Regions from separate parts of the Actinosynnema sp. NPDC004786 genome, predicted to be linked through region 2. Evidence: riboswitches for the same ligand, from Rfam matches in the RefSeq annotation. Region 2 holds a riboswitch; each other region holds the start of a gene.
What was found. A riboswitch is a leader RNA that binds a small molecule or an ion and turns the genes downstream of it on or off. The one in region 2 is predicted to bind glycine.
Positions count from the first base shown of each region.

Region 1: linked by a shared signal. The riboswitch ahead of gcvT (glycine cleavage system aminomethyltransferase GcvT) and the one ahead of gcvP (aminomethyl-transferring glycine dehydrogenase) in region 2 are both predicted to bind glycine.
Region 3: linked by a shared signal. The riboswitch ahead of gcvH (glycine cleavage system protein GcvH) and the one ahead of gcvP (aminomethyl-transferring glycine dehydrogenase) in region 2 are both predicted to bind glycine.

Region 1 is NZ_JBSGBG010000051.1:109-7,459, reverse strand. It holds gene ACWEFJ_RS33005 (acyl-CoA dehydrogenase family protein) at 1-558, shown strand, start outside; gene ACWEFJ_RS33000 (CaiB/BaiF CoA transferase family protein) at 558-1,682, shown strand; gene ACWEFJ_RS32995 (hypothetical protein) at 2,087-2,248, shown strand; gene ACWEFJ_RS32990 (helix-turn-helix transcriptional regulator) at 2,449-2,937, shown strand; gene ACWEFJ_RS32985 (hypothetical protein) at 3,092-3,457, shown strand; gene ACWEFJ_RS32980 (DUF3817 domain-containing protein) at 3,473-3,775, shown strand; glycine riboswitch at 3,839-3,927, shown strand; glycine riboswitch at 3,929-4,023, shown strand; gene gcvT (glycine cleavage system aminomethyltransferase GcvT) at 4,150-5,250, shown strand; gene glyA (serine hydroxymethyltransferase) at 5,266-6,531, shown strand; gene ACWEFJ_RS32965 (malonic semialdehyde reductase) at 6,610-7,215, shown strand.
Region 2 is NZ_JBSGBG010000022.1:29,046-36,396, forward strand. It holds gene ACWEFJ_RS20885 (MerR family transcriptional regulator) at 820-1,386, shown strand; glycine riboswitch at 1,475-1,565, shown strand; gene gcvP (aminomethyl-transferring glycine dehydrogenase) at 1,718-4,606, shown strand; gene ACWEFJ_RS20895 (DUF3224 domain-containing protein) at 4,670-5,071, opposite strand; gene ACWEFJ_RS20900 (helix-turn-helix transcriptional regulator) at 5,121-6,116, shown strand; gene ACWEFJ_RS20905 (hypothetical protein) at 6,173-6,709, opposite strand; gene ACWEFJ_RS20910 (substrate-binding domain-containing protein) at 7,178-7,351, opposite strand, start outside.
Region 3 is NZ_JBSGBG010000004.1:166,155-173,505, forward strand. It holds gene ACWEFJ_RS05440 (hypothetical protein) at 6-779, shown strand; gene ACWEFJ_RS05445 (transcriptional regulator) at 772-1,086, shown strand; gene ACWEFJ_RS05450 (glutathione peroxidase) at 1,083-1,568, shown strand; gene ACWEFJ_RS05455 (L-serine ammonia-lyase) at 1,750-3,114, opposite strand; gene gcvH (glycine cleavage system protein GcvH) at 3,119-3,499, opposite strand; glycine riboswitch at 3,620-3,714, opposite strand; gene ald (alanine dehydrogenase) at 3,910-5,016, shown strand; gene ACWEFJ_RS05470 (hypothetical protein) at 5,357-5,539, shown strand; gene ACWEFJ_RS05475 (hypothetical protein) at 5,545-5,919, shown strand; gene ACWEFJ_RS05480 (ATP-binding cassette domain-containing protein) at 5,968-7,203, shown strand; gene ACWEFJ_RS05485 (ABC-2 transporter permease) at 7,203-7,351, shown strand, end outside.

The DNA of each region.
Region 1 (7,351 bases), on a different contig from region 2:
CGGCGCGGCCGGGTGCTGGACAAGGTCGGCATGCACGGCCAGGACACCGCCGAGCTGTTCTTCGACGACGTCCGGGTGCCGGCGGAGAACCTGCTGGGCACCGGCGAGGGCCAGGGGTTCATCCAGCTGATGCAGCAGCTCCCGCAGGAGCGGCTGATCATCGCGGTGGCGTCGGTGGCGGGCATCGAGGCGGCGGTGGACCTCACGCTGGCCTACGTCAAGGACCGCACGGCGTTCGGCCGGGAGCTGATCAAGTTCCAGAACACCCGGTTCAAGCTCGCCGAGTGCGCCACGGAGGCCCGCGTGACCAGGGCGTTCGTGGACGAGTGCGTGCAGGCGCACCTGGCCGGGCGGCTGGACGTGCCCACCGCGGCGATGGCGAAGTGGTGGGCCACCGAGCGGCTGTGCCGGGTCGTGGACGAGTGCGTGCAGCTGTTCGGCGGCTACGGCTACATGACCGAGTACCCGATCGCGCGCGCGTGGGCGGACGCGCGCGTGCAGAAGATCTACGGCGGGACGAACGAGATCATGAAGGAAATCATCGCGAGGTCGCTCTAGTGCCCGGCCCGCTGGAGGGGTTGAAGGTCGTCGAGCTGGCGGGCCTCGCGCCCGCGCCGTTCGGCTGCATGGTGCTGGCGGACCTGGGCGCGTCGGTGGTCCGGGTGGACCGGATCGGCGGCGCGACGGAGGTGCCGCTGCTGGGGCGCGGGCGGCGGTCGATCGGCGTGGACCTGCGCCGCCCCGAAGGCGCGGAGCTGGTGCTCCGGCTGGTCGCGGAGTCCGACGTGCTGGTCGAGGGCTTCCGGCCGGGCGTGACCGAGCGGCTGGGCATCGGCCCGGCGCAGTGCCTGGCCCGCAACCCGCGCTTGGTCTACGGGCGGATGACGGGCTGGGGCCAGGACGGGCCGCTGGCCGACCGCGCCGGGCACGACATCAACTACATCGCGGTGGCGGGCGCGCTGGAGCCGATCGGCCGGGACGGCGCGCCGCCGACCGTGCCGCTCAACCTCGTCGGCGACTTCGGCGGGGGCGGGCTGCTGCTGGCCGTGGGCGTGCTGGCGGCCCTGTACGAGCGGGACCGGTCCGGGCGGGGGCAGGTCGTGGACGCGGCCATGGTCGACGGCGCGGCCCTGCTCACGACGTTCCTGCACGGGATGGCGTCGGTCGGCGCGTGGCCCGGGCGGCGCGGCACCAACCTGCTGGACGGCGGCGCGCCGTTCTACGACGTGTACGAGACCGCCGACGGGCGGTTCGTCAGCGTCGGCGCGCTGGAGGAGAAGTTCTACGCCGAGCTGCTGGACGTGCTGGGGCTGGCCGACGCCGGGCTGCCGCCGCGGCACGACCCGGCGAACTGGCCGGAGCTGCGGGCCCGCATCGCCGCCGCGGTGGCCACCCGGACGCGCGACGAGTGGGCCGCGCTCGCCGAGGGCACCGACGCGTGCCTCGCGCCCGTGCTCGCGCCCGGCGAGGCCCCCGCGCACGGGCACAACGCCGAGCGCGGCACGTTCGTGCAGGTGGGAGGGGTGGCGCAGCCCGCGCCGGCGCCGCGGTTCGACCGCACGCCCGCGGCCGCGCCGGGTCCGCCGCCCGCGGTGGGGGAGCACACGGTCGCCGTGCTGGCCGAGCTGGGGCTGGGCGAGGACGAGATCGCCGCGCTGCGGCGTTCCGGGGTGGTCGGCTGACGCGCCCCCGGCCGGTCCCGAAAAGGGCACGGGAAATCACCTGAAGGGGTACCGGAATTGAGTGGCAGCCGACATCGGCCTTTGTCACGCTCGGTGCGTGAGTCGGCGCATTCAGGTGATGGGCGGCGAAGGGAAGACGATGTCGCTGAACCTCGGTGTCCGTGCCTGGGGGGTGGGCGAGCGCCCGTACCTTCAGGATCGGCGGGACCACTGGTCCCCTTGATCGTCCGATCGGGTGACACCAGGGGCGGTTCAGGCGTGGTTGCGTGGTCGGGCCGGCGACCAGTCGGGCGACGTGGGCGCGTTCGATCGTCATCATCCGGGTGAATGAGGGACGATGACGCTTGACACGACCGGTGCGGCGACGGGCCGCCCGGCCGAGCGACACGGACGGAGAGCGATCAGTGAACGTCAAGAAGGTGGTGACGCTGGCGGCGGTCGCGCTGGTGCTGTTCCTCCTGATCACCCAGCCGAACGAGTCCGCCCAGGCGGTGCGGACCGCCCTGGGGTGGCTCCAGGCCGGCGCGGAGTCGATCATCACCTTCGTCCGCAGCCTCTTCGCCTAGCGACCCCTCCGGCGTCGCCGAACTCCGCTCAATGCGGTCACGAGCGGTGACCGCAGGATCCGAGCGTTGCACCATACGGGTGGAATGAGGGCTATAACGCCCTGGTAACAGGGTTTTAGACAAACCGGGGTCTAGCGGTTGTCGGTACCCGCTAATACGGTGCGTCGCATTGGCTGATCTTCGACCGACGAGGAGGCAGAATGGTCGAGGACTCCGGAGTCGACGAGCTGTTGCGGCAGTGGGCGGCTGAGCGCTCGGACGACGCCGAGCTGCGGGAGGTGAACCGGATCAAGGACGCGTGGCTCGCGGAAGCCCCGCCGTCCGCGCCGGGGATCCCCGTGCAGCGGGCGAATGGCGGTCCCCGCGGCCTGGTGAAGGTCGAGTCCGCGGATCCGGCGTACGTGGCGGCGATGCGGAAGCGGGCGCCCGAGGTGCCCGAGGTCCTGCTCGCGGCCGCCGCCAGCTACTGGCAGCTGGTGGGCGATCTCTCCGAGGCCGAGCTGTGGTGGGACGCGGGCATCAGCCCGTTGGACCAGCGCGCTCTGGACTACCGGGCGGCCGGGCTCACCCCCGCCGACCTCGGTCGTCGCCTCGGCCCGATGACGGTGCTCCAGCACCTGCGTCGGGGCAGCGCGGCGGCCTGGTGCGTGGCCAGGTTGCAGAGGCAACGCCGGGACGGCGTGGCCTAGGTCCGACGAGTCGGGGCGGGCTCCTGTGGTCGAGGAGCCCTTGCCTTGAGGGGGCGGGCTCCTGCACGAGGAGCCCCGGCCCCGGTGGCGCGGCCCCGGCGCCCCGGAACCGGACGAACCGGACTCCGGGCGGAACACCCGTTACCCTTGAGGCGTGCAGGGCCTCATCACCCCCAAGCGGCTGGCCATCGCCGCCGCGTGCCTGGCGTCGCTGGTCGTGTGCTGCGGCCTGGCCTACTGGCAGTGGGAGCGGTTCTCCGAGGCGGGCGGCACGTTCCAGAACCTCGGCTACGTCTTCCAGTGGCCGCTGTTCGGCCTCTTCCCCGCGTTCATGGTGTGGCGCATCCGCAGGCTGGACGCCCGCCGCAAGGCCGAGGCCGCCCGGGAGCCGGTGGTCGAGCCGCCGCGCCCGGTGGTTACCGTGGAGCCCGTCAGGACACCCGTGCCGGACGACGAGGACGACGAGCTCGCGGCCTACAACCGCATGCTCGCCCAGCTCCACGCGCGGGACCAGCGGTGAGGCGAAGGTAGGACGATGAGCGGCGCGTTGACCAGGTTCCGGTTCATGGCTTACGTGGTCGGTGTCGGCCTGCTGCTGCTCGTGGTCGCCATGATCGCCAAGTACGCGGGCGGCAACGCGGGCATGATGCAGGTCGTCGGCCCCGTCCACGGCTTCCTCTACGCCGTCTACCTGGTGCTGACCGTCGACCTGGCGCTCAAGGCCCGCTGGTCGATCAAGGGCACCGCCCTGGTGCTGCTCGCGGGCACGATCCCGTTCGTGTCGTTCTACGCCGAGCGCAAGGTCGTGGAGACCGTCCGGGCCGAGAAGAGCCTGTGACCGGGGTTGACCCCGCCCGCCGGCCACCCCTAGCGTCTGGCGGTACCAACTGAACACGGCCGTCGATGTCGCGCGGGAGAGTCCCCCGAGCGGGGCGCCGAAGGAGCAACTCCTCCCCGGAATCTCTCAGGCCCAGGTACCGCGCGACGAAGGCAACTCTGGAAAGCAGGCGCACCCGCTGCGCCTCGCCCACGGTGCAAGCCGCCCGCGCCGGGTGGCGAAGCTCTCAGGCTCATGGCAGAGGGGGAGGCTCACTCGACGAGGAGTCTCCGATGGGCCGTGTCATCCTTTCGCACGTGACGCTCTCGGGCGCGCCCGCGCCGACCCGACCGGTCGGCCCGCCGGCGTGCCCGCACCCAGGGAGGACCCGCCCGATGGAAAGCCGCCGCACGCCCCTGTACGCCGAGCACGAGGCGCTGGGCGCCCAGTTCACCGACTTCGCGGGCTGGCGGATGCCGCTGCGCTACGACAGCGAGCTGGCCGAGCACCGCGCGGTGCGCACCTCGGCGGGCCTGTTCGACCTGACCCACATGGGTGAGATCGTGCTCACCGGCCCCGAGGCGGGCGCGGCGCTGGACCACGCCCTGGTCGGCCACGCCTCCGCGATCGGGGTGGGCCGCGCCCGGTACACGATGATCTGCGAGGCCGACGGCGGCGTGATCGACGACCTGATCGTCTACCGCACCGGTGACCAGGAGTACCTCGTCGTCGCGAACGCCTCGAACGCCGCCGTCGTCCACGAGGCCCTGGTCGAGCGCGCGAAGGGCTTCGACACCACCGTCGAGGACAGGTCCGCCGACTACGCGCTGCTCGCCGTGCAGGGCCCGCGGTCCACCGCCATCCTCGAAGCGCTCACCCCCACCGACCTGACCTCGGTCAAGTACTACGCCTCGTACCCGACCGAGGTCGCGGGCAAGCCGGCCCTGCTCGCCCGCACCGGCTACACCGGCGAGGACGGCTTCGAGCTGTTCGTCGCCCCGGCCGACGCCGCGCACGTCTGGCAGGCGCTGCTGGAGGCGGGCGCGCCGCACGACCTCAAGCCCGCCGGCCTCGGCTGCCGCGACACCCTCCGCCTGGAGGCGGGGATGCCGCTGTACGGCAACGAGCTGGGCCGGGACCACACCCCGTTCCACGCCAACCTCGGCCGGGTGGTGAAGCTCGACAAGCCGGGCGACTTCGTCGGCCGCGACGCGCTGGCCGCCGTCGCCGAGCAGGGCGTGACCGAGACCCTGGTCGGCCTGAAGACCACCTCCCGCCGCGCCCCCCGGCACGGCTACCCGGTGCTGGACGCGGACGGCAACCGCATCGGCGAGGTGACCAGCGGCGCGCTGTCGCCGACCCTCGGCTACTCGGTGGCGATGGCCTACGTCACCACCGGCCACACCGAGCCGGGCACGGAACTCTCGGTCGACGTGCGGGGCAAGCACGAGCCGGTCGAGGTCGTCGCGCTGCCCTTCTACCAGCGAACCAGCTAAGGGAGAGACCCACACATGTCCGAGCACTTCAACACCTCCCTCGCGGAGTTCGACCCGGAGGTCGCGAACGCCGTCGCCGCCGAGCTGCACCGGCAGCAGAGCACGCTGGAGATGATCGCCTCGGAGAACTTCACGCCGGTGTCGGTGCTCCAGGCACAGGGGTCGGTGCTGACGAACAAGTACGCCGAGGGCTACCCCGGCCGGCGCTACTACGGCGGCTGCGAGAACGTCGACGTGATCGAGCGGCTGGCGATCGAGCGGGTCAAGGCCCTGTTCGGCGCCGGGTTCGCCAACGTCCAGCCGCACTCGGGCGCGCAGGCCAACGCGTGCGCGATGTTCGCCCTGCTCCAGCCGGGCGACACCATCCTGGGCCTCGACCTCGCGCACGGCGGCCACCTCACCCACGGCATGCGGATCAACTTCTCCGGCAAGCTCTACAACGTAGTGCCCTACCACGTGTCGGACGAGGACGGCCGGGTGGACATGGCCGAGGTCGAGCGCCTGGCCGCCGAGCACCGCCCCAAGCTGATCGTCGCCGGCTGGTCGGCCTACCCCCGGCAGTTGGACTTCGCCGAGTTCCGCCGCATCGCCGACTCGGTGGACGCCTACCTGATGGTCGACATGGCCCACTTCGCCGGCCTGGTCGCCGCGGGCCTGCACCCGAGCCCCGTGCCGCACGCCCACGTCGTGACCACGACCACCCACAAGACCCTCGGCGGCCCGCGCGGCGGTGTCATCCTCACCAACGACGCCGACCTCGCCAAGAAGATCAACTCGGCGGTGTTCCCGGGTCAGCAGGGCGGCCCGCTGGAGCACGTGATCGCGGGCAAGGCGGTGGCGTTCAAGCACGCCGCGTCGCCCGAGTTCGCCGACCGCCAGCGCCGCACGGTCGAGGGCGCGAAGATCCTCGCCGACCGGCTGTCCCAGCCGGACGCCGCCGCGGCGGGCGTGAAGGTGCTCACCGGCGGCACGGACGTGCACCTCGTCCTGGTCGACCTGGTCGCGTCCGACCTGGACGGCAAGCAGGCCGAGGACCGCCTGCACGAGGTGGGCATCACGGTCAACCGCAACGCCGTGCCGAACGACCCGCGTCCCCCGATGGTGACCTCGGGCCTGCGCATCGGCACGCCCGCCCTGGCCACCCGCGGCTTCGGCGCGGCGGACTTCGCCGAAGTGGCGGACATCATCGCCACGGCGCTCCAGCCCTCCCCGGACCTCGCCGACCTGCGCTCCCGCGTCGAGGTCCTGGCCGCCAAGCACCCGCTGTACCCCACCCTGTGAACCAAGCCACGAAATAGCTCGGCCAACCTGGAGGTTGTCCCGTGCGCGACCCCGCACGGGACAACCGAAAGAGGCACCATGACCGCCACCCTCGACGCGCTGGCCCTGCCGCGCGACGCCCAGGACCTGCTGTTCCGCGAGGCCCGGACGGCGAACGCGTTCACCGACGAGCCGGTGACCGACGAGCAGCTCCGCGCCGTCTACGACCTCGTCAAGTGGGGCCCGACGGCGATGAACAGCCAGCCGCTGCGCATCCTCTTCGTCCGCAGCCAGGACGCCAAGGCCCGCCTCGCCCCGCACATGTCGGAGGGCAACCGCGCCAAGACCCTGGCCGCTCCCGTCACCGCCGTCCTCGCGGCCGACACCGACTTCCACGAGCACCTGGCCAAGACCTTCCCGCACTTCGCCAACGCCAAGGCCGCCTTCGCCGACGACCAGCGCCGCACCGAAGCCGCGAAGACCAGCGCCCTCCTGCAGGTCGGCTACTTCATCGTGGGCGTCCGCGCCGCGGGCCTCGCCGCCGGCCCGATGAGCGGCTTCGACCAGGAAGGCGTCCGCCGGGAGTTCTTCGCGGACACCAACCAACTGCCCCTGGTGATCGTCAACATCGGCCACCCGGACCACTCGGGCACCCACCCCCGCAACCCGCGCCTCGACCACACCGACGCCATCCGCACCATCTGACGCCCCCGCCCGAACCGCCGGCCGCCACACCCCCACCGGCCAACCAATCGCCCTTCCCCCCAACGAAGGGTTCCGTGTCATCCCGCCGACCTGGCGCAGCCCTACCGCGCGTGTCAAGGGGGCACTCCCGGCCCTA
Region 2 (7,351 bases):
CGCTTGGCACCTCTGGCGCGCTGCGTGCTCGGCTCGGATCCCGCGTGCGGCTCGGCGCGGCGGCTGAACCCGGCTCGGCTCCCGCCGGGCTTGCTGCGGCGGCTGAACCAGGATCGATCCGCCCGCCAGGTCTCCGCCGGATCACGTCGGCCGCCGGCCCGACCCGGGTCGAGGGAGCCGACTGTTCGCTCGGCCGCTCCCGTCGCGCCGCTCCCACCACCTCGCCGCGCTGCCTCGCCTTGCCCGGCCGCTTCACCGCGCCTTGCCGCGTAGCCCTCGCCGCGTTCCACCACCCCGCCTGACCGGGTCGCCGCGTCACCGGGTCGTCGCCTGACCGGGCCGCCGGTCGTGCTCGCGCAGGGGTACCCGCCCGGGGGAACCCCGTTTTCGATCCTGCCGGCACACACCGACAATTCCGGCCGACCGGGCGCGGACGAGCGGGTCGGGTGCCTGACCCGGCACGACACCTGCGAAGGGCCGGAACGTCGGCCGCGCGCCGTGGACGGCCCTCCGCAAGCGTGTGCGGTGAGTTGTGGATCAACCCCGCGTGCCACCTACGGGTGTCACGTGTCCGGGTTACACAACGTCAACCTTGCTCGGCTAAACGATCACTAAACGTCATCCGAATGGCTTACGCCAAGCGACTCTCTCAACCTCTACCTCACGTTGAGGTCAGACACGCCCCGCGCGTCGCGTTGACCTGCCCCCTAGGCGGTCTTACCGTCGAACTCAGGTGAATTGCCACGGTGTTGTTTCCCGACACCGCGGCGGCTTCACGTTGGTCGCCGGTCGTCGTGGCCGGACCGAGGGGAGGCAGGCGTGGTCGAGGAAGCGCCCATCCGGGCCGGATCCGGCGAACAGGGTGAGCTGTTCCCGGACTCCTCGCTGCCGGACGAACTGGTCGGGTACCGCGGCCCCGCCGCGTGCCAGATCGCGGGCATCACCTACCGCCAGCTGGACTACTGGGCGCGCACGGGCCTGGTCAACCCGACGATAAGGAGCGCTCACGGCTCCGGCAGCCAGCGGCTCTACTCGTTCAAGGACATCCTGGTCCTCAAGGTCGTCAAACGGCTCCTGGACACCGGCGTCTCGTTGCAGAACATCCGGGTCGCGGTCGACCACCTGCGCCGCCGCGGCGTGCAGGACCTGGCCCGGATCACGTTGTTCAGCGACGGCACCACGGTCTACGAGTGCACCTCCCCGGAGGAGGTGGTCGACCTGCTCCAGGGCGGCCAGGGGGTGTTCGGCATCGCGGTCAGCGGCGCGATGCGGGAGATCAGCGGCACGATCCACGACTTCCCCGCCGAACGCGCGGACGGCGCGGAGATCGTGGAGGCGGCCGACGACGAGCTGTCCCGCCGCCGTCGCACCCGGGCCATCGGCTGACCCGGCGAGGCCCGGCGGCAACTGAGATCCACGTCGCGCCGGCGGTTCCGAGGGCGTCCCCGCCGGGTACCATTCGCGCGTAGTCGCTTTATCCCGCGCGGGAGAGTCCGAGCCAGTCTCGGCGCCGAAGGAGCAAATCCTCCCCGGAACCTCTCAGGCGCAAGGACCGTGCGGGTGAGACGCCTCTGGAAAGCGGGTCGGCAGCACGCCGACCCCGCCGACGGTGCAAGCCCGGCCTCCGGGTGAAGCTCTCAGGCGCCCGACGTCGGGCAGAAGACAGAGGGGGAGGGCAACGGCAGGAGTCTGTCCGGAGCCCTGGAGGCCAGCACCGATGACGCAGGACCGCATCCCCCTCGCCGCACTCGAGCACGGCACCCCGTTCGCCGACCGGCACGTGGGCCCGCGGCCCGCCGAGCTGGCCCGCATCCTCGACGTCATCGGGGTCGGGTCGCTGGAGGAGCTGGCGCAGCGCGCCGTCCCCGAGTCGATCCGCGAGCGCGACCTGGCGCTCGACCTGCCCGAGCCCGCCACGGAGACCGAGGCGCTGGCCGAGCTGCGCGCCCTCGCCGCGCGGAACCGCCCGATGACGCAGATGATCGGCCTGGGCTACTACAACACCACGACGCCGCCGGTCATCCTCCGCAACGTGCTGGAGAACCCCGCCTGGTACACCGCGTACACGCCGTACCAGCCGGAGATCTCCCAGGGCCGCCTCGAAGCGCTGCTGAACTTCCAGACCATGGTCGCCGACCTGACCGGCCTGCCGCTGGCCAACGCCTCGATGCTGGACGAGTCCACCGCCGCGGCCGAGGCGATGACGCTGGTCCGCCGCGCCGGCCGGTCGAAGTCGGCCAGGTTCGTGGTGGACGCCGACACGCTGCCGCAGACGCTGGCCGTGATCGAGACCCGCGCCGAGCCGCTGGGCATCGAGGTGGTGACCGCCGACCTGTCGCAGGGCCTCGAAGGGCTCGGCCTGGGCGGCGACTTCTTCGGCGTGCTGCTGTCCTACCCCGGCGCGTCCGGCGTGGTCCGCGACCACGCGGGCGTCATCGAGGAGGTGCACCGGGCCGGCGCGCAGGTCGTGGTGGCGGCCGACCTGCTGTCGCTGGCGCTGCTGCGCCCGCCCGGCGAGATCGGCGCGGACGTGGTCGTGGGCACCACCCAGCGGTTCGGCGTGCCGATGGGCTTCGGCGGGCCGCACGCCGGGTACATGGCCGTGCGGCAGGGCCTGGAGCGGCAGCTCCCGGGCCGGCTCGTCGGCGTGTCCGTCGACGCGGACGGCTCCGTCGCCTACCGCCTCGCCCTCCAGACGCGCGAGCAGCACATCCGCCGGGAGAAGGCCACCAGCAACATCTGCACCGCCCAGGTGCTGCTCGCCGTGATCGCGTCGATGTACGCGGTGTACCACGGCCCGGAAGGGCTGAAGGACATCGCGACCCGCGCGCACCGGATGGCGACCGTGCTGGCCGCCGGCCTGCTGGAGGGCGGCGTCGAGGTCGTGCACGGCGAGTTCTTCGACACCGTGCGGGCGCGCGTGGAGGGCCGCGCGGCCGAGGTCGTCGCCGCCGCGCGGGACCTGGGCGTGAACCTGTGGCAGGTGGACGCGGACGTGGTGTCGATCGCGTGCGACGAGACGACCACGCGCGAGCACCTGGGGCTCGTGTGGAAGGCGTTCGGCGTGACCGTCGCCGACGTGGACGGCCTGGACGCCGACACCGCCGACGGCATCCCCGCCGACCTGCGCCGCACCAGCGACTACCTGACGCACCCGGTGTTCCACGCGCACCGCTCCGAGACCGCGCTGCTGCGCTACCTGCGGGCGTTGTCGGACAAGGACGTCGCGCTGGACCGCAGCATGATCCCGCTGGGCTCGTGCACGATGAAGCTCAACGCCACGGCCGAGATGGAGGCGATCACCTGGCCGGAGTTCGCCGACCTGCACCCGTTCGCGCCCGCGTCGGACGCCGAGGGCCTCCTGGGCATCGTCGGCGACCTGGAGCGGTGGCTGGCCGAGGTCACCGGGTACGACGCGGTGTCGTTGCAGCCCAACGCGGGCAGCCAGGGCGAGTTCGCGGGCCTGCTGGCGATCCGCGCCTACCACCGCGCCAACGGCGACGACCACCGCGACGTGTGCCTGATCCCGTCCAGCGCCCACGGCACCAACGCCGCGTCCGCCGTGATGGCCGGGATGCGGGTCGTGGTCGTCAAGTGCGACGACCGCGGCAACGTGGACGTCGGGCACCTGCGCGAGACGGTCGAGGCGCACCGCGACGACCTCGCCGCGATCATGATCACCTACCCGTCCACGCACGGCGTGTACGAGGACACCGTGCGCGAGGTGTGCGGGCTGGTGCACGACGCGGGCGGCCAGGTGTACGTGGACGGCGCGAACCTCAACGCGCTGATCGGGCTGGCGCGGTACGGCAAGTTCGGGTCGGACGTGTCGCACCTGAACCTGCACAAGACGTTCTGCATCCCGCACGGCGGCGGCGGTCCGGGCGTCGGGCCGATCGGCGTGCGGTCGCACCTGGCCCCGTTCCTGCCGAACCACCCGTTGCAGCCGGCGGCCGGTCCGGCGACCGGTGTCGGCCCGATCAGCGCCGCGCCGTGGGGCTCGGCGTCGATCCTGCCGATCTCGTGGGCCTACGTGCGGATGATGGGCGCGGACGGCCTGCGGCGGGCGACGCTGACCGCGGTGGCGGCGGCGAACTACGTGGCCCGGCGGCTGGACGAGCACTTCCCGGTGCTCTACACCGGCGAGGGCGGGTTCGTGGCCCACGAGTGCATCCTCGACCTGCGGCCGATCACCAAGGCGACCGGCGTGACCGTGGACGACGTGGCGAAGCGGCTGGCCGACTACGGGCTGCACGCGCCGACCATGTCGTTCCCGGTGGCGGGCACGCTCATGGTGGAGCCCACGGAGAGCGAGGACCTGGGCGAGATCGACCGGTTCATCGACGCCATGATCGCGATCCGGCACGAGATCGACCGCGTCGGCTCGGGCGAGTGGCCGGTGGACGACAACCCGCTGCGCAACGCGCCGCACACGGCGGCGTCGATCGCGGCCGAGTGGGACCACCCGTACAGCCGCGAGGTGGCGGTGTTCCCGGCGGGCACGTCCGCGCCGAAGATCTGGCCGCCCGTGCGCCGCATCGACGGCGCGAAGGGCGACCGGAACCTGGTCTGCTCCTGCCCGCCGGTCTCGGCCTACGGCGGCTGACCGATCGACCCGCGAACCCCGGTCGCCCTCGGGCGGCCGGGGTTCCGCGCGTCCGGCGGGCCTTCAGCCGATCCGGTGGTCCAGCTCGAACCGGCCCGGCTCGCCCTGCGGCCACGTGACGCGGCCCGTGCCGGTGAGGCCCGCGAGATCGCCGGACGCGGAGACCACGGTGACGGTGGAATCCGCCACGCCGCCGCGGAAGCCGCCCACGTGGTGCAGGACGAAGCTGCCCGCCCGGCCGTTCAGGGCGCCCGTGACGACCTCGTAGCCCGTGGTGGAGCAGGAGTCGTCGTCCGCGTAGGACATGACGAAGCGCAGGTCCCCCACGCCTTCCAGGTCGCCGGTGTACGTGGTGGTCATGCCGCCCACCGTCTGCTTCGGGCCGGTGACCTCGTCGTAGCGCTTGCCGTCCCAGGTGTGCTCGTCCCAGCTGTTCATGGTCGCGTTGGCGCGTGCGGTGCTCATGGCGGCCAGCCTGCCGGGCATACCTGACACCTGCTGTCAGGATGGTGGCATGCGCGCCGGCCGATTGCTGTCCCTGCTGCTCCTGCTCCAGTCGCGGGGCCGGATGACCGCGCAGGAGCTGGCCGACGAGCTGGAGGTCTCCGTCCGCACGGTGTACCGCGACGTCGAGGCCCTCGGCTCGGCCGGCGTCCCCGTCTACGCCGACCGGGGCCCGGCGGGCGGCTACCGGCTGGTCGACGGCTACCGCACCCGGCTGACCGGGCTGACCACCGAGGAGGCCGACTCGCTGTTCCTGGCGGGCATGCCGGGACCGGCGGCCGAGCTGGGGCTCGGCGCGGTGGTGGCCGCGGCGCAGCTCAAGGTGCTCGCGGCGTTGCCGCCGGAACTGCGGTCGCGGGCCGCGCGCGTGCGGGAGAGGTTCCACCTCGACGCGCCCGGCTGGTTCCGGGGCGGCGAGGGCACGCCGCACGTGGCCGCGATCGCGGACGCGGTGTGGCAGCAGCGCCGGCTGCGGATCCGGTACGTGCGGTGGGCGCAGGTCGAGGTGGAGCGGACGGTGGACCCGCTCGGGCTCGTGCTCAAGGCCGGCACCTGGTACCTCGTGGCCCGCACGGGGACCGGACCCGGACCCGCCGACGGCGGGCGCGCGGACGACCTGCGCACGTACCGGATCTCCCGGGTGCTGGAGCTGACCGCGCTGGACGAGTCGTTCGAGCGGCCCGGGGGGTTCGACCTGGCGGAGTTCTGGGCGGGCTGGTCGGAGCGGTTCGAGCGGCGGCTCTACCCGATGCGGGTGACGGTCCGGATGACGCCGGACGGGCTGCGCGGCGCCCGGGTGCTGCTCGGCCTGGCCGCCGCCCGCGAGCTGCGGGACGTCGAGCCGGAGGGGGAGTGGACGACCGTGCGGGTGCCGGTCGAGTCGCTGGAGCACGCCGCCGTGGACCTGCTCCGCCTCGGTCCCGAGGTGGACGTGGTCGAGCCGCCGGAGCTGCGCGAACGCGTGATCGCCCGGATCGCCGCGATGGCCGCCGTCTACGGCCGGTGACCGGGCGGGGGGAGACGCCCCGGTGGCCCGCGAGCGCCTCCCCGTGCCGCGGACCGCTACCGCTCGAACGCGGTCGCGCCGCTGTAGTTGCAGATGGACGGGGCCATCACCTCGGCCGGGCTGCCCCAGCCCGCGCACTGGTACGAGGAGTGGCCGTACCAGTTGTGGCCGAACTCGTGCGCGGCCAGCAGGGCGTCGTCGTTCACGCCGCCCATGTAGAGCGCGATCCGCTGGCCCGCGCCCCAGTTGCAGCCCACCACCCGGCTGCCGCCGCCGCAGTCGGTGATGTAGCCGTTGCGGCACTCGACCGGGGTGCCGCTGGAGCTGCTCTCGGTCAGACCGCTCCACGCCCGCGCGCCGGCGCGGATGGCCGACGCGTACGGCGAGCAGGAGCTGAGGATCCGGTAGGTCCGGGCGTTGGGCACGGGCCAGGCCGCCGCCGTGGGCGGCGAGGCCAGCGCCGCGGGCGCCGCGGCCAATTCCACGACACTGGTGGCGTGCCCGTCGCCGGCGAACGCGCTCTGCGAATTCGGCGCGACCAGGACGGCGAGCACGAGCGCCAGCAGGGCAGGCGCCAGGAACACTTTCCTCACGGTGTTCGTCCTTTCGTGGGCAGGGAACTCGACGTGTGCAGGGACGTCGAAGCACCCGAAGTTACGAGCCCGTCGGACCCCGATCAACCGGTTCGAAAGGCAATTGACCGGCGCGGAACGATCAGTGTTGCGGCAGAGGCCAGGAAAAACCGGACTCCCGGAAGATCGGAAATAAATCGGGTGTGAATTTAACAGGTCGAATGGACGCGGTGGTGTCCTTCGTTCGGCGCGTTTCGGCGCGCCGCCGCCACGCGCCGCAGCCGTCACGACCGGGGCGCGGGCCGCCGCCGGGCGGCCTGCCGCCGTTCGGGTGCCGGGTCGGGGCGGACCGGTCGCGGTGGGCAGCCGAGGGAACCTCGGATCCGGCCGGTGCGCCGGTCGGGGCGGGCGAGCGGCGGCCGGCGGGACACCGGGATCCGGCCGAGCGGTGCGGTCGGCGCGCCGACGGCGGCGGCCGGGGCGGAGCGGCTAGTCGGCCGACAGGAGTTGGCCGAGGGCGGCGTCCACGCCGCGACCGTCCGCGACCACCGACAGCGTGCCGCCGGTCGAGCGGGCCAGTTCGGACAGCGGCTCGCGTTCCGGGTCCGGGCCGAGCGCGATCACGCTGATCGCGATGTCCTTGCCCGGCTGCCTGGCCGAGGC
Region 3 (7,351 bases), on a different contig from region 2:
ACTGGGTGGCAGACCTGCTGGGCGACCTCGCCGACCTGCGCCGCCGCGCGCGGGCGGACCGGCACGCCTACCCGTTCCCGCTGCTGTTCTTCGGGATCGCGTCGTTCCTGTCCGTGCCGCTGTACGCGCCGGCCGGGCCGTCGCCCCGCCTGCTGCGGCCGTCGGAGCACCCGTTGGCGGTGCTCGGGGCGCACCCCGGCATGCGCCACCCGGCGCCGCTCGGGCTGTACTGGTTGACCGTGCTGGTGGTCGGCGGCCTGGCCACGGTGTGGTGGTACCGCAGGCGGGGCGCGCGGGTGGGCATCGAGACGTCCACCCGGGGCTACCTCGCGGCGTTGGCGATCGGGCTGAGCGGCCCGGCCGTCGCCCTGGTGCTCGGGTTCGCGGCGTCGTTGCCGGCGTTCGGCGGCGCGGTGTCCCGGTCCGGCACGGCGGTGGGCCTGATCCTGCTGGCGGCGGCGACCGTGCTGTGGCGTCGGCGGGCGCCGCGCGCGCTGACGGCGACGGCGGCGGTGCTGGGCACGGCCGTGCTCCAGTACGACCAGGGCGTGGTGGGGCAGTTCATCGCGATCGGGCTGGGCCTGGTCGTGCTGGCGGGCGTGGAGCGCAGCGTCCGGTTCACCACGACCACCGCGGCCTACCTGGTCGCGCTGTGCCTGTCGGCCTCGATCACGCCGCTCGCCGTCACGCCGGCGACCACGTGGTCGATGGCCGCTGTGGTCGTGCTGCCCGGCTTCGTGCTGGTGGTCGGCGGTCTGGTGGGATTGCGGCGTGGCTGACCACCCGACCGCGGCGCTGGACGACGTGGTGCACCAGCGGCACCGGCTGGGCGTGCTGACCGTGGCGGCGGAGGCGAAGCGGGTCGAGTTCGGCTACCTGCGGTCCACCCTCGACGTGACGGCGGGCAACCTGTCGCGGCACATCGCGGTGCTGGAGCAGGCCGGGCTGGTCGCGGTGGAGAAGGGGTACGACGGCAAGCGGCCCCGGACGTGGGTGAGCGTGACGGAGGCGGGGCGGGCCGCGCTGGCGGCGGAGATGGCGGCGCTGCGGGCGCTGGTCGAGCGGCACGTAGCCTCGCAGCCATGAGCATCCACGACATCCCGCTGCGCACGCTGTCCGGTGAGGCGTCGAGCCTCGGCGAGTGGGCGGGCAAGGCGTTGCTGGTGGTGAACGTCGCGTCCCGGTGCGGCCTGACGCCGCAGTACCGGGGGCTGGAGCGGCTCCAGGAGCGGTACGCGGCGCAGGGCTTCTCGGTGGTCGGGTTCCCGTGCAACCAGTTCGCCGGGCAGGAGCCGGGCACGGCGGAGGAGATCGCGACGTTCTGCTCCACCACGTACGGCGTGACGTTCCCGCTGTTCGAGAAGATCGAGGTGAACGGGCCGTCGCGGCACCCGCTGTACGAGCGGCTGACGGCGGTCGCGGACGCCGACGGCGCGGCGGGCGACGTGCAGTGGAACTTCGAGAAGTTCCTGATCGCCCCGTCGGGCGAGGTGGTGGCCCGCTTCCGGCCGACGACGGAGCCGGAGGATGAGGCGGTGGTGAAGGCGATCGAGTCCGTGCTGCCCTGACGGCCGGCTCCCCCTGACCGCAGGACCACCTCGAGCGCCGGGGTCGCGCGCGTGGCCGGGATCGCTCCTCTGGCCGAGGTCGCACGTAGCCGGAGCCGCGCGTGGCGGAAGCCGTGCACGCAGTCGGGATCGCGCGCGTGGCCGGGGTCGCCGCCCCCGAGGACGGCGACCCCGGCGCGGGTCAGCACTCGATGACGTTCACCGCGAGCCCGCCGCGCGCGGTCTCCTTGTACTTGACCTTCATGTCCTTGCCGGTCTCGCGCATGGTCTTGATGACCTTGTCCAGGGACACGAAGTGCGCGCCGTCCCCCCGCAACGCCATCCGCGCCGCCGTGATCGCCTTGATCGACGCCAACGCGTTGCGCTCGATGCACGGGATCTGCACGAGTCCCCCGATCGGGTCACATGTCAGCCCCAGGTTGTGCTCCATCGCGATCTCGGCCGCGTTCTCGACCTGCTCCGGCGTGCCGCCCAGCACCTCGGCCAGCCCGCCCGCCGCCATCGAGCACGCCGAGCCGACCTCGCCCTGGCACCCCACCTCGGCGCCCGAGATCGACGCGTTCTCCTTGAACAGCACGCCGACCGCGCCCGCCGTCAGCAGGAACCGCACCACCCCGTCGTCGGACGCGCCGGGCACGAACCGGGTGTAGTAGTGCAGCACCGCGGGCACGATGCCGGCCGCGCCGTTGGTCGGCGCGGTCACCACGCGACCCCCCGCGGCGTTCTCCTCGTTCACCGCCAGCGCGAACAGGGTCACCCAGTCCATCACCCGCAACGGGTCCGTGGCGTAGTGCTCGGCGGCCAGCCGGCGGCGCATCTCCGCCGCCCGCCGCCGCACCTTCAACCCGCCGGGCAGCACGCCCTGCTCCGTGCAGCCGCGCTCCACGCACTCCTGCATCACGCCCCAGATGTGCAGCAGGCCCGACCGCACCGACGCCTCGTCGCGCCACGACAGCTCGTTGGCGAGCATCACCTCGCTGATCGACAGCCCGGTCTCCCGGCACCGGGCCAGCAGCTCGTCACCGGTCCGGAACGGGTGGGCGACGCGCGTCTCGTCGGCCTTGATCCGGTCGGTCCCGGTGGCCGTCTCGTCCACCACGAACCCGCCGCCGACGGAGTAGTACACCGCCGAGTCGACCACCGACCCACCCGCGTACGCCTCGAAACTCATCCCGTTGGGGTGCAGCGGCAGCGACTTGCGCCGGTGCATCACCAGGTCGGCGTCCTCCCGGAACGCGATCTCCCGCACGCCGCCCAGCCGCAGCCGCCCGATGGCGCGGATCTCCGCCGTCCGCCGCTCGGCCTCGACCGGGTCCACCTCCTCCGGCCGGTGGCCCTCCAGCCCCAGCAGCACCGCCTTCGGGCTGCCGTGCCCGTGGCCCGTCGCGCCCAGCGACCCGAACAGCTCGACGCGCACCCGGTCCACCGAGCCGAGCACGGGACCCAGCCGGTCCGCGAACATCATCGCGGCCCGCATCGGGCCGACGGTGTGCGAGCTGGACGGTCCGATCCCCACCGAGAACAGGTCGAACACGCTGATCGCCATGACGTCAGTCCCCGGTCAGTTCCGCGTACTTGGCGGCGGTCAGCAACCCGGTCGCGTCGGTCACGGCCACCTTGAACAGCCAGCCGGCCCCGTACGGGTCGTTGTTGATCAACGACGGGTCCCGCACGGCGTCCTCGTTGACCGCCACGACCTCGCCGCTGACCGGCGCGTACAGGTCGCTCACGGACTTGGTGGACTCCAGCTCGCCGCACACCTGGCCGGACGTCACCGCGGCGCCGACCTCCGGCAGCTCCACGAAGACGATGTCGCCCAGCGACCCCGCGGCGTACGACGTGATCCCGACCGCCACGGGCTCCTGGGTACCCGGCGCCCAGTCGACCCACTCGTGCTCGGGCGTGTAAAGCAGGTTGTCCGGAAAAGTCACGACAGCGCTCCCTAACGGCGAGGTCCGGATCCCCACTCTGTCCTGGGACCTGAGAGCTTCGCCGCGACGTCGCGGCTTGCACCGTGGGTGCGCGCCGGAGGGCGCGCTTTCCAGAGTCGCCTCACCCGAGCGGTTCTCGCTGCCTGAGAGTGTGCGGGGTACTTGCTCCTTCGGCGCCCCGGCCGTGGCACCGAGGTCTCTCCCGCGCGGGTTCCGGCGCTCACGACGCGCCGCGGCCGATGTTCAGTTGGTTGGCCCGCACGCTAGGTGCCGCCCCGGACGGGTGTCAACGCGCCGTCCGGCTTGTGCGGCCGGCACAACCGGTTCCCGGCGCGTTCGTGCCGGCCGCACGATGACACCGATCACCCGTTGACGGACCTTGGGTGTAACAACGGCCGAAGGAGCCCACCGTGCGGATCGCAGTTCCCCGCGAGATCAAGAACCACGAGTACCGCGTCGCGCTGACCCCGGCGGGCGCCCACGAGCTGACCCAGCGCGGCCACGACGTGGTGGTCGAGGCCGGCGCGGGCCTCGGTTCGGCCATCACCGACGAGGAGTACCTGGCGGCCGGCGCGAAGGTCCTCGCCACCGCGGACGACGTGTGGGCCGAGGGCGACCTGGTGCTGAAGGTCAAGGAGCCGGTGGCCGAGGAGTACCCGCGGCTGCGCAAGGGCCAGGTCCTGTTCACCTACCTGCACCTGGCCGCCGACCGGCCGCTGACGCAGGCGCTGCTGGACTCCGGCACGACCGCCATCGCCTACGAGACCGTGCAGACGCCGAACGGCGCGCTGCCGCTGCTCGCGCCGATGTCCGAGGTCGCGGGCCGGCTCGCGCCGCAGGTCGGCGCGTTCTCGCTGATGAAGCCCTCGGGCGGGCGCGGCGTGCTGCCCGGCGGCGTGCCCGGCGTGCACCCGGCACGCGTGGTCGTCATCGGCGGCGGCGTGGCCGGCCTCAACGCGGCCGCGATCGCCGTGGGCCTGGGCGCGGACGTGGAGATCCTGGACACCAACGTCGACCGGCTGCGCCACATCGACGCCCTCTACCAGGGCCGCCTGCGCACCGTGACCTCCAACCGCTACTCGGTCGAGCAGGCGGTCCGGGAGGCCGACCTGGTGATCGGCGCGGTGCTGGTGCCCGGCGCGAAGGCCCCGAAGCTCGTGAGCAACGAGCTGGTGGCCGACATGAAGCCCGGCTCGGTGCTCGTGGACATCGCGATCGACCAGGGCGGCTGCTTCGCCGACTCGCGGCCGACCACCCACGCCGACCCGACCTACCAGGTGCACGACTCGGTCTTCTACTGCGTGGCGAACATGCCCGGCGCGGTGCCCCGCACGTCCACCTACGCGTTGACGAACGTGACGCTGCCCTACGCCGTGGCGCTGGCCGACCACGGCTGGGAGGCGGCGCTGCGCGCGGACGCGTCCCTGGCGCTCGGGCTGAACGCGCACGACGGCCTGCTGACCAACCTGCCGGTCGCGGAGGCGCACGGGATGGCCCACACGCCGCTGGAGTTCTGAGCCCCCGACGCGAAGGGCCCCGCTCACGTGCTGTGAGCGGGGCCCTTCGGCGATGAAGACGGCCCGCTCAACCAGCCTGGGGGTCACTGGGAGCGGGCCGCGTGACCAATCCTAGCGCCGAACCCGGCTCCGTGCCCAGCGACCCCACCGAGCCGGCCGACATTTCCGCGGACCTCGACCACGCACCGTGCGCGACCTCAGGCGAATGAGTGAATTCGCGTCGTAACAGGTAAGTCACGACGACCCGGCGACCGATGCACAGGACGGGAGCCCCGTGGCTACGCAGCGGGGTCGTCCGCTCGCGCGGCCCCCTGCCGCGCCACCGCCGATCGGAGTGCAGATGGCTGAACCCGAAGGTTGGATCGACTGCCACGACCCGTTCGGGCGGGACCGGTCGATGACCGTGCTCGTCGAGGACGACCGAGTCCTGCTGGTCGCGCCGCCGGGCGAGTCCGCTGTGATGTCCGTCACGCAGACCCGTCGGCTGCACCGGCTGCTCGACCAAGTCGCCGACAGGATGTGACGGGCGTGGACGAGGCACTGCGGGCGGCCGTGCTGCGCCGGCTGGCCAGTGTGGACGAGGCGGTCGAGCGCGGCGAGGCGGAGTCCCTCGTGCCGCTCGCGCGGTCCGAGATCCACCGCCTGGCCGACGGGTGGCGGCTGCTGCTGACCGTGCACCAACCGGATCCCGACGGCCGCTGCGGCGCGTGCCCCGGCGTCCTGCGGCACCGGAAGTGGCCGTGCCAGGTGTGGACGATGGCCCACCAGCACCTCATCGGCGACGGCCTGCCGCACCGCGAGCGCCGTCGCCCGCTGCGCACGCTGCGCCGTTCGTCCGAGGTGGAGACCACGACCGAGATACCGAAGGTGGCCTCGAAACCACGACACGCCCTCCCCGAGTAACCCTCCTAGGGCAGGATGACGCCCGGTAGGAGTACTCGGGAGGGACGCGTGCACGACGGCAGTGGCCGCATCGTGGTGCAGAACTTGACCAAGCAGTTCGGTCCGGTCGCAGCGGTGCAGAACCTCAGCTTCACGGTGGAACCCGGTTCGGTGACCGGCTTCCTCGGCCCCAACGGGGCGGGCAAGACGACGACGTTGCGCATGCTGCTCGGCCTGGTGACCCCGACCGCGGGCACCGGGTTGATCAACGGCAGGCCGTTCGACCAGCTCGGCAACCCGGCGCGGGTGGTCGGCGCGGTGCTGGAGGCGCAGGGCTTCCACCCCAAGCGCACGGCCCGCAACCACCTGCTCGTCTACGCCGCCGCGATCGGCGTGCCGGACTCGCGCGCCGACCAGGTGCTCCAGCTCGTCGGGCTCGGCGCGGCGGGCGACCGCAAGGCGGGCGGGTTCTCGCTGGGCATGAAGCAGCGGCTGGCGCTGGCCACGGCGCTGCTCGGCGACCCGCAGATCCTGGTGCTCGACGAGCCGGCCAACGGGCTGGACCCGGAGGGCATCGCGTGGCTGCGGACGTTCCTGCAGTCCTACGCGCGCAGCGGCCGGACCGTGCTGATCTCCAGCCACCTGCTGGCCGAGGTGGAGCAGACCGTCGACCAGGTGGTCATCATCAGCCGCGGCCAGACCATGTACTACGGGCCGCTGGACCACCTGCGCGAGCAGCAGCAGGGCCGGGTGCTCGTGCAGCCGTCCGACACCGGGGCGTTGGTCGCGGCGCTGACCGAGGGCGGGATCACCGCGATCGAGCAGCTGCCCGACGGCCGGCTCGCGATCGCCGGGGTCGAGGCCAAGCAGGTCGCCGACACCGCGCTGCGGGCGGGCGTGTCGATCTACGGCATCCAGGAGGAGAAGGCCGACCTCGAACGGCTGTTCTTCCAGCTCACCAACGGCCAGTACGCGGGTCAGCAGGCGCAGCCGGTCGCCTACCAGCAGCCGGGGTACGGCCAGGGCTACCAGCAGGCGGGGTACGCGCAGCCCGGTTACCAGCCCGGCTACCAGCAGCAACCCGGCTACCAGACGCCGCAGGCGTTCCAGCAGCCCTACCAGGCCCAGCCCTACCAGGCCCAGCCGTACCAGGCCCAGCCCCACCAGGCGCAGCCGCCGACCGGTCCGCAGCCGTACCAGCAGCCGCCGCAGGGCTACCAACCACCACCGGGGTCCCAGCCGCCGCCGCAGGACAACCCGTACGGTCCGAACCAGGGTCAGGGCGGCCTCGGGGGCGGTGCGTGATGGGCAACCTGATCAAGTCGGAGTTCCGCAAGACCACCACCACCGGCCTGTGGTGGGGCCTGATGATCCCGACCGTGCTGCTCGCGTTCGGCTGGGCGCTGGGCACGGGCGCGATCTTCAAGACCGTCTCGGACTTCATGAGCAGCTC